One region of the Bacillus sp. S10(2024) genome, then DNA from elsewhere that is predicted to be linked to it. Evidence: a T-box and tRNA genes for the amino acid it is inferred to sense, from the RefSeq annotation. Region 1 holds a T-box; the other holds one or more tRNA genes.
The links. A T-box is a leader RNA that pairs with one kind of tRNA and senses whether it is charged. The one in region 1 lies ahead of argS (arginine--tRNA ligase), so its partner is inferred to be a tRNA-Arg.
Positions count from the first base shown of each region.

Region 2: it encodes a tRNA-Arg, which carries the amino acid that the T-box ahead of argS (arginine--tRNA ligase) is inferred to sense. The anticodon was not compared.

Region 1 covers NZ_JBFLUR010000002.1:1,557,775-1,562,182, forward strand. Annotated here, with positions in the region: gene AB1280_RS08030 (YjjG family noncanonical pyrimidine nucleotidase) at 1-633, shown strand, start outside; gene argS (arginine--tRNA ligase) at 694-2,382, opposite strand; T-box leader at 2,432-2,647, opposite strand; gene AB1280_RS08040 (class I SAM-dependent methyltransferase) at 2,688-3,464, opposite strand; gene AB1280_RS08045 (BrxA/BrxB family bacilliredoxin) at 3,510-3,944, opposite strand; gene AB1280_RS08050 (thiol-disulfide oxidoreductase DCC family protein) at 4,029-4,408, opposite strand, start outside.
Region 2 covers NZ_JBFLUR010000002.1:3,316,857-3,321,264, forward strand. Annotated here, with positions in the region: rRNA gene AB1280_RS16730 (23S ribosomal RNA) at 1-14, opposite strand, end outside; rRNA gene AB1280_RS16735 (16S ribosomal RNA) at 152-1,702, opposite strand; tRNA gene AB1280_RS16740 (tRNA-Gly) at 1,776-1,846, opposite strand; tRNA gene AB1280_RS16745 (tRNA-Pro) at 1,848-1,924, opposite strand; tRNA gene AB1280_RS16750 (tRNA-Arg) at 1,929-2,005, opposite strand; tRNA gene AB1280_RS16755 (tRNA-Leu) at 2,088-2,173, opposite strand; tRNA gene AB1280_RS16760 (tRNA-Leu) at 2,177-2,257, opposite strand; tRNA gene AB1280_RS16765 (tRNA-Lys) at 2,272-2,347, opposite strand; tRNA gene AB1280_RS16770 (tRNA-Gln) at 2,357-2,431, opposite strand; tRNA gene AB1280_RS16775 (tRNA-Asp) at 2,508-2,583, opposite strand; tRNA gene AB1280_RS16780 (tRNA-Met) at 2,587-2,663, opposite strand; tRNA gene AB1280_RS16785 (tRNA-Val) at 2,684-2,759, opposite strand; tRNA gene AB1280_RS16790 (tRNA-Glu) at 2,764-2,838, opposite strand; tRNA gene AB1280_RS16795 (tRNA-Ser) at 2,846-2,936, opposite strand; tRNA gene AB1280_RS16800 (tRNA-Asn) at 2,940-3,014, opposite strand; gene AB1280_RS16805 (SprT family protein) at 3,138-3,590, opposite strand; gene cmpA (cortex morphogenetic protein CmpA) at 3,692-3,805, shown strand; gene AB1280_RS16815 (Tex family protein) at 3,881-4,408, opposite strand, start outside.

The sequences.
Region 1 (4,408 bases):
TCAGAAAAAGACGCTCTTAAAAATACGATGCTGGCATGTAATATAGAATATGATGAAAGTTATCATTTGAAAGTATACAAGTCTATCAATACAGCCATATGGAAAGAGTTAGAGAATGGAGTTATTACTCAGAAAAAATTAAATGTTGAAAGATTTAAACGGTTATCAAATCAATTAGATGATGAGTTTGACGAAGTTGAATTCGCACAATTATATATGAAACATTTATCTAATGCATCTTTTTTATATGATGAGAGTATAGACCTTGTAGAGAGTCTACATCAAGACTATAAACTTTCTATCATTACCAATGGCCTTAAAGATGTTCAAGATACTAGAATCCGGAAATCTGTTATAGCAAAATATTTTGAAGATATAGTAGTTTCTGAAGATGTTCATGTATCAAAGCCAGATTCTAAAATATTTGAATACGCTTTAAACAAATTAAAACATACTGACAAGAGCAAGGTATTGATGGTAGGCGATAGCTTAACTTCTGATATACAAGGTGGAATCAATTTTGGTATCGATACGTGCTGGTTTAACCCTAATCAAATCGTAAATACATCCGACTTAAAACCCACTTATGAGATTTCAAATTTGCTGGATCTTAAAAATATACTAAAAAGATAAATATATACAAAGAAGAGAAAGGAATTGATTCATATTAAATCCCTTTCTCTTTTACGTCTGTTACATCTCCTCAGGCGCTTCCATCCCAAGTAAACGCAAACCTTCTTTCAACACAACTGCCGCCGCATATACGAGCGCAAGTCTGCTTTCTCTCTCTGCATTTTCTTCTAAAATACGAACATTTCCGTAATATTTATTAAATGCTTGCGCTACGTCTAATAAATATTTCGCAATATGAGATGGCTCATATTTGGCAAACGCTGTTTCAATGACTTGCGGAAAACGATGCAACAGTTTTATAACAGTCCAGCTTATATCGTCTGTTAACTGTAACTCTTGTTTTTCAATATCGATATCGCTTTTTTTCAATAACGAACAAGTACGTGCATGTGTGTATTGTACATATGGTCCTGTTTCTCCTTCGAATTTCAACATATTTTCAAGTGAAAATTCGATGTTATGCATGCGTTCATTTTTCAAGTCATGGAAAATAACTGCGCCAACCCCAACTTGTCTTGCTACTTCATCTTTGTTCTTTAAGTTCGGATTCTTCTCTTCAATATTTTGTTTTGCTAGCGTAATTGCTTCTTCTAACACTTCTTCTAATAAAACAACTTTCCCTTTACGAGTAGACATTTTCTTCCCATCTTTTAAAATAAGTCCGAATGGAACATGAGACATGCCTTCTACCCACTGAAATCCTAGTTTCTTTAGTACAGTGAAAAATTGTGAGAAATGTAAGCTTTGTTCATCTCCAACGACATATAGTGCTTTATCAAACTTATACGTGTTTTGACGATATAGTGCAGCCGTTAAATCACGCGTTGCATAGAGTGTAGCACCATCTGACTTTTTAATTAAACATGGCGGCATTCCTTCCGCTTCTAAATTAACAACTTGTGCTCCGTCTGATTCTTCTAGTAAATCTGTTTCTTCTAGAAGCTTAACGAAATCATCCATCTTATCATTATAAAATGCTTCTCCTTGAAAATTAAAGAATTCTACGCCAAGCAGCTCATAAATGCGAGAGAACTCTTTTAACGATTCGTGACGAAACCAGTTCCACAAATATACCGCTTCTTCATTGCCATCTTCTAGCTTCTTAAACCATGCACGCCCTTCTTCTTCGAGCTCTGGATACTCTTTTACTTCTTCATGAAAGTGTACGTACAACTTAAATAACTCACGAATCGGATCTTCTCTAACAAGCTCTTCATCGCCCCATTTTTTATAAGCAATAATGAGCTTACCAAACTGTGTTCCCCAGTCCCCAACGTAGTTAATACCTACAACTTCATAACCACATTTTTCACATATCTGTTTTAATGCATTTCCAATCATTGTCGAACGTAAATGCCCCATCGAAAATGGCTTCGCGATATTAGGAGATGAATAGTCAATGACAACCGTTCTTTCTTGCCCAAAGTGTAACTGCCCATATTCTTCCTTTTCGTCTAGTATTGTATTTAACACTTCATTACTTACAGTTTGACGATTAAAGAACACATTTACATATGGTCCAACCGCTTCAACTTTTGTAAAAAATGGGTGTGATAATTTATCTGCTAGTTCCTGTGCAATAACTGCCGGTGCTTTTTTATATTGCTTTGCTAATGTGAAACAAGGAAAAGCAGCATCTCCAAACTCATCTTGCTTTGGTGTTTCAATTAAAACGGTAATTTGTTCTAATGATAAACCTGGTTCTAATACGTCGAATACATGCTGTGCGAACTTCATTTTATATTCCATCAGTATCTTCCTCCTTTTTATCAATAAAAAAACTCGCCTCTTTTCTAAAAAAAGAGACGAGTTTACACCCGTGGTACCACCCTTGTTGTTCATAATGAACCACTTTCCCGTTTATAACGAGGTTAGGGAGCCCCGGCTTACTCTACTACACTGTTCAAGCAGCATCTCCGAAGTGCGCTTCATTATTTTCTCTGCACTAGGCTTTCACCATCCCTAGCTCGCTTTTGCTTCTGAAAATAATTACTCTCTTCATCCAAGATTTCCTATAAAATTTATTATAATCCATTATACATCTTGCCAAATAATTAGCAAGTTTCAATTACACCAAAATGAAATTTTGCGCTTTTTCGTTTATAGACAAAGAAGTTATGTTTTTCAAAACGCATACTGCGAAAATGATCCTTTAACACAACACGTTTTCGTGCTACACGCTTAGCCTCTTTAATTGTTTCGTCCGTAATATCGTTGTACAACGCAAAATGTTTTAAACCACGAATACCATCTGATTCTAATACCGTTTCTTCAAACATCGGATCTAAATATACTACATCGTAGCTATGATCTTCACATTGTTGTAAAAAAGATAAGTGTTCCGTATTCTTAACTGTAATTCGCTGCATTGCTTCGTTCATTTCTGTTACACTTGTATCCCACTGCTGAAGACCTTTTTCAATCAAATATGCCATATAGCAATTACCTTCTAATCCAGTGATTTCTCCCGCTTCTCCTACAGCATAACTTGCCACAATGCTATCAGATGCCATACCGAGTGTGCAATCTAACACTTTCATCCCTTCTTCTAGCTGCGCGGCTTGCAGAAACGGATCATGTTCACCGCGCATTAATCGTTTCACGCGAAACATAGCTGAATTCGGATGAAAAAAGAACGATTCTTCCGTTCCTTGCGGATAAATTGCTAATCGATTTTTCTGGGCAACAAGTATATCTTGTTTATATTGTTCATGTAATTCATAAATAGGACGGTCATTTCTCACAAGAAAAGAGCTTTGCAAGTCGGTTGCTATTTTTTTTGCATATGCGGTCATTTCTTTATTTGTTCGGCCTGCTGTCGTTACAATCATTCTGTCACCTCATTACAAAGAAAAAGGGAGAAAATCTCTCCCTTTTTAGCAATACTTTTCAAAAGCTTGTTCTAAGTTGTGAATAATCTCTTCCATTGTTGCACCTTCAATTTCATGACGATGAATAAAGTGAACAACTTCTTTTCCTTTTAATAGTGCCATTGATGGTGAAGATGGCGGGATATCATCAAAGTAAGAGCGCATCATCGCTGTTGCTTCTTTATCTTGACCTGCAAATACAGTGACAAGATTATCAGGTTGCTTCTCAGAACGTACAACCGCTTGACCAGCTGATGGACGTGCTAAGCCTGCCGCACAACCACAAACAGAGTTCACAACAACTAATGTTGTCCCTTCTGCATTTTCCATGTATTCTTGTACATCTTCTGCTGTTGTTAATTCTTTAAATCCCGAGCGTACTAATTCTTGACGCATCGGAATTACCATTTGGCGCATATATTCTTCGTATGCATTTGTCATGTTACCAATCTCTCCTTCAACTTTCATTCCAGATTCATCATATCACGCTCTAATACTAGACGCAAAAGAAACATGTTGACTTTCTTATTTTTCCCTTTGGATTTCACAAGCACCATTTTTACAATGTCCAACAGGAACAATTTCTCTCTTTGTCGCAATATAATCATATAAGACGTGACCAAACCCGAAAAGAATCGATAGTTTAATAAAAGGTACGATTGCCCAGTATGCAGGAATTCTTTTCGCTAAGACATATATACTTTGAATCCCTTTATACCAGCGGGCATCCTTATAAATGTATAAATGTTGTTCCATGTTTTGCTGCATCTCTTCTGATAAACAATAGTGCCGAACAATTTCATCTTCACGAAAAGAAACAAATATTATTTTTCCCTTTTTATCTAGTTCCTTCGTTCGATTTGCAACCTTTGTACACATCGGACACCAACTATCGTAAAAGACAA
Region 2 (4,408 bases), 1.8 Mb from region 1:
TTTCTAACTTAACCAAAATTAAAAAAATATGAGCTACACTGTTATCTAGTTTTCAAAGAACATATATTTTCGAGAGATAGTTCTCTCAAAACTGAACAAAACGAAACACGGAAACTTATATTGATGAACAGCGTTCATCAATTCTCCATAGAAAGGAGGTGATCCAGCCGCACCTTCCGATACGGCTACCTTGTTACGACTTCACCCCAATCATCTGTCCCACCTTAGGCGGCTGGCTCCAAAAGGTTACCCCACCGACTTCGGGTGTTACAAACTCTCGTGGTGTGACGGGCGGTGTGTACAAGGCCCGGGAACGTATTCACCGCGGCATGCTGATCCGCGATTACTAGCGATTCCAGCTTCATGTAGGCGAGTTGCAGCCTACAATCCGAACTGAGAACGGTTTTATGAGATTAGCTCCACCTCGCGGTCTTGCGACTCTTTGTACCGTCCATTGTAGCACGTGTGTAGCCCAGGTCATAAGGGGCATGATGATTTGACGTCATCCCCACCTTCCTCCGGTTTGTCACCGGCAGTCACCTTAGAGTGCCCAACTTAATGATGGCAACTAAGATCAAGGGTTGCGCTCGTTGCGGGACTTAACCCAACATCTCACGACACGAGCTGACGACAACCATGCACCACCTGTCACTCTGCCCCCGAAGGGGAAGCCCTATCTCTAGGGTTGTCAGAGGATGTCAAGACCTGGTAAGGTTCTTCGCGTTGCTTCGAATTAAACCACATGCTCCACCGCTTGTGCGGGCCCCCGTCAATTCCTTTGAGTTTCAGCCTTGCGGCCGTACTCCCCAGGCGGAGTGCTTAATGCGTTAACTTCAGCACTAAAGGGCGGAAACCCTCTAACACTTAGCACTCATCGTTTACGGCGTGGACTACCAGGGTATCTAATCCTGTTTGCTCCCCACGCTTTCGCGCCTCAGTGTCAGTTACAGACCAGAAAGTCGCCTTCGCCACTGGTGTTCCTCCATATCTCTACGCATTTCACCGCTACACATGGAATTCCACTTTCCTCTTCTGCACTCAAGTCTCCCAGTTTCCAATGACCCTCCACGGTTGAGCCGTGGGCTTTCACATCAGACTTAAGAAACCACCTGCGCGCGCTTTACGCCCAATAATTCCGGATAACGCTTGCCACCTACGTATTACCGCGGCTGCTGGCACGTAGTTAGCCGTGGCTTTCTGGTTAGGTACCGTCAAGGTGCCAGCTTATTCAACTAGCACTTGTTCTTCCCTAACAACAGAACTTTACGACCCGAAAGCCTTCATCGTTCACGCGGCGTTGCTCCGTCAGACTTTCGTCCATTGCGGAAGATTCCCTACTGCTGCCTCCCGTAGGAGTCTGGGCCGTGTCTCAGTCCCAGTGTGGCCGATCACCCTCTCAGGTCGGCTACGCATCGTCGCCTTGGTGAGCCGTTACCTCACCAACTAGCTAATGCGCCGCAGGTCCATCTATAAGTGACAGCCGAAGCCGCCTTTCAATTTCGCACCATGCGGTGCAAAATGTTATCCGGTATTAGCCCCGGTTTCCCGGAGTTATCCCAGTCTTATAGGTAGGTTACCTACGTGTTACTCACCCGTCCGCCGCTAACTTCTTAAGAGCAAGCTCTTAATCGGTTCGCTCGACTTGCATGTATTAGGCACGCCGCCAGCGTTCATCCTGAGCCAGGATCAAACTCTCCAATAAAGTTTGTCTAGCATCATAAATAAAAATTGACGTTTCACGTTGTTTGTTTCGTTCAGTTTTCAAAGAACTCAAGAGCGGGTGAAGAGAATCGAACTCTCGACCAGAGCTTGGAAGGCTCTTGTTTTACCACTAAACTACACCCGCATGGTCGGGAAGACAGGATTCGAACCTGCGACCCCCTGGTCCCAAACCAGGTGCTCTACCAAGCTGAGCCACTTCCCGTAAATGGCGCGCCCGAGAGGACTCGAACCCCTAACCTTTTGATCCGTAGTCAAACGCTCTATCCAATTGAGCTACGGGCGCTTAATGTATGTTGTTTGTTTTTTGCGACTTTATTAATATACCATGGCGGTAAAATTAATGCAAGTATTTTTTATTTCTTTTTTGGTGCGGCCGAGAGGACTTGAACCTCCACGGGGTTGCCCCCACTAGGCCCTCAACCTAGCGCGTCTGCCATTCCGCCACGACCGCATATGCGGGTGAAGGGAGTCGAACCCCCACGCCAAAGGCGCCAGATCCTAAGTCTGGTGCGTCTGCCAATTCCGCCACACCCGCGAAATTAAAATAAATGGTGAGCCATGAAGGACTCGAACCTTCGACCCTCTGATTAAAAGTCAGATGCTCTACCAACTGAGCTAATGGCTCTTACTTAAATGGCTGGGCTAGCTGGATTCGAACCAGCGCATGACGGAGTCAAAGTCCGTTGCCTTACCGCTTGGCTATAGCCCATTAATTTTAAAAGAATGAAAAACATTTTTCCATCCCTCTAACAAAAAAAACAACTTCCATCTGTCAGAAGTTTAAATGGCGGTCCCGACCGGGGTCGAACCGGCGATCTCCTGCGTGACAGGCAGGCATGTTAACCACTACACCACGGGACCATTTGGTTGCGGGGACAGGATTTGAACCTGCGACCTTCGGGTTATGAGCCCGACGAGCTACCGGACTGCTCCACCCCGCGATGATATTCATAAATTTATATGGTGGAGGATGACGGGATCGAACCGCCGACCCCCTGCTTGTAAGGCAGGTGCTCTCCCAGCTGAGCTAATCCTCCGAAGTGGTGACCCGTACGGGATTCGAACCCGTGTTACCGCCGTGAAAGGGCGGTGTCTTAACCACTTGACCAACGGGCCAAAATTATGGCAGAGAAGAAGGGATTCGAACCCTCGCACCGCGTAAGCGATCTACTCCCTTAGCAGGGGAGCCCCTTGAGCCACTTGGGTACTTCTCTATATGGCTCCGCAGGTAGGACTCGAACCTACGACCGATCGGTTAACAGCCGATAGCTCTACCACTGAGCTACTGCGGAATATCAAAGACAATTTATATCTTATAAAAATTCATTTTCTAAGTCAAGTGCTTCCTACAATATTCTGTAGTGACGTGACATGTTTATAATATACTGGATTGTTTTTTTAGTGTCAAGGAGTTTTTAAACCTGCTTTAATTTCCCTTTACACTTCCCACATACATACCGAACTGTATTCACTTTACGCCTTCTTACATATTGAAAATGACACGTTATACATTCATACACATATTGCGCTCTCTCCACTTGCCTTCCCGACATTCTTTTACAAAAACGCGGTGCATTTACTTGCTTTAATAATTCACGAAAGTCTTTATCTCTATGCTGATACCCTTTCCCCATAAGATGCAAATGATAATGACATAACTCATGTTTAATTACTTCAATCAATTCATTTTCCCCATACACTACATAATAATGATAATTTAGCTCTATATTATGAGTGCTTAGTATATACCGCCCACCTGTCGTACGTAACCGTTTATTAAACATCGCCTTATGCAAAAAAGGTCTCGCAAAATATTTTATCGATACCTCCTCCACTAATTTCTGAATATCTACTTCATGCACCCTCATCTCTCCTACCCATTAAAATAAATTCACACGTCTCGTTTGTCTCATGCATACATTAAATAGTACATATACCCATCCTCATTCTTATCAAAGGAGGGATTCATATGCCAGCATGGCTTCGCAAACAAATGCGGCGTGCTTATTATGAAAAAAACCGCTATCAAATCAAATTACTTAACGAATGCTGGTTTTTTTATAAAAAAAAGCAACATCCCTAATAAACAAAGGGAATGGATTAGCACTCCACTCCCTTTTATTCAACTAATAATACACGCATCCATGGGCGTGGCTTTTTAACCTTCTAACGGTAACATAGATAAAGCGACGCGTCCTTTTTTCATATCAACATCATCGACCCACACTTTTACAATTTGGCCGACAGACACAATATCTAATGGATGTTTTACAAACTGCTTACTTATTTTCGAAATATGAACTAGTCCATCTTGTTTTACACCAATATCAACAAAAGCACCAAAATCAACAACATTCCGAACTGTACCTTCCAATTCCATACCGCGTTTTAAATCTTCTAATTTTAAGATACCTTTTTTAAGAAGCGGCTTTGGTAATTCATCACGTAAGTCTCGCTCCGGACGAATAAGGGCATCAATAATATCTCGCAGCGTAGGTTCACCAATGTTCGTTTGCTCTGATAACGAGGAAATTTCCACTTCCTCTAAGCGTTTTTGCAAATGAGGTTGTCCAACATCTGTAATAGATAATCCTAAACTTTTCAATAACAATTCCACATTCTTATATTGCTCTGGATGAATGCTTGTTCGATCAAGCGGATTCTCACCTTCTAAAACTCGTAAAAA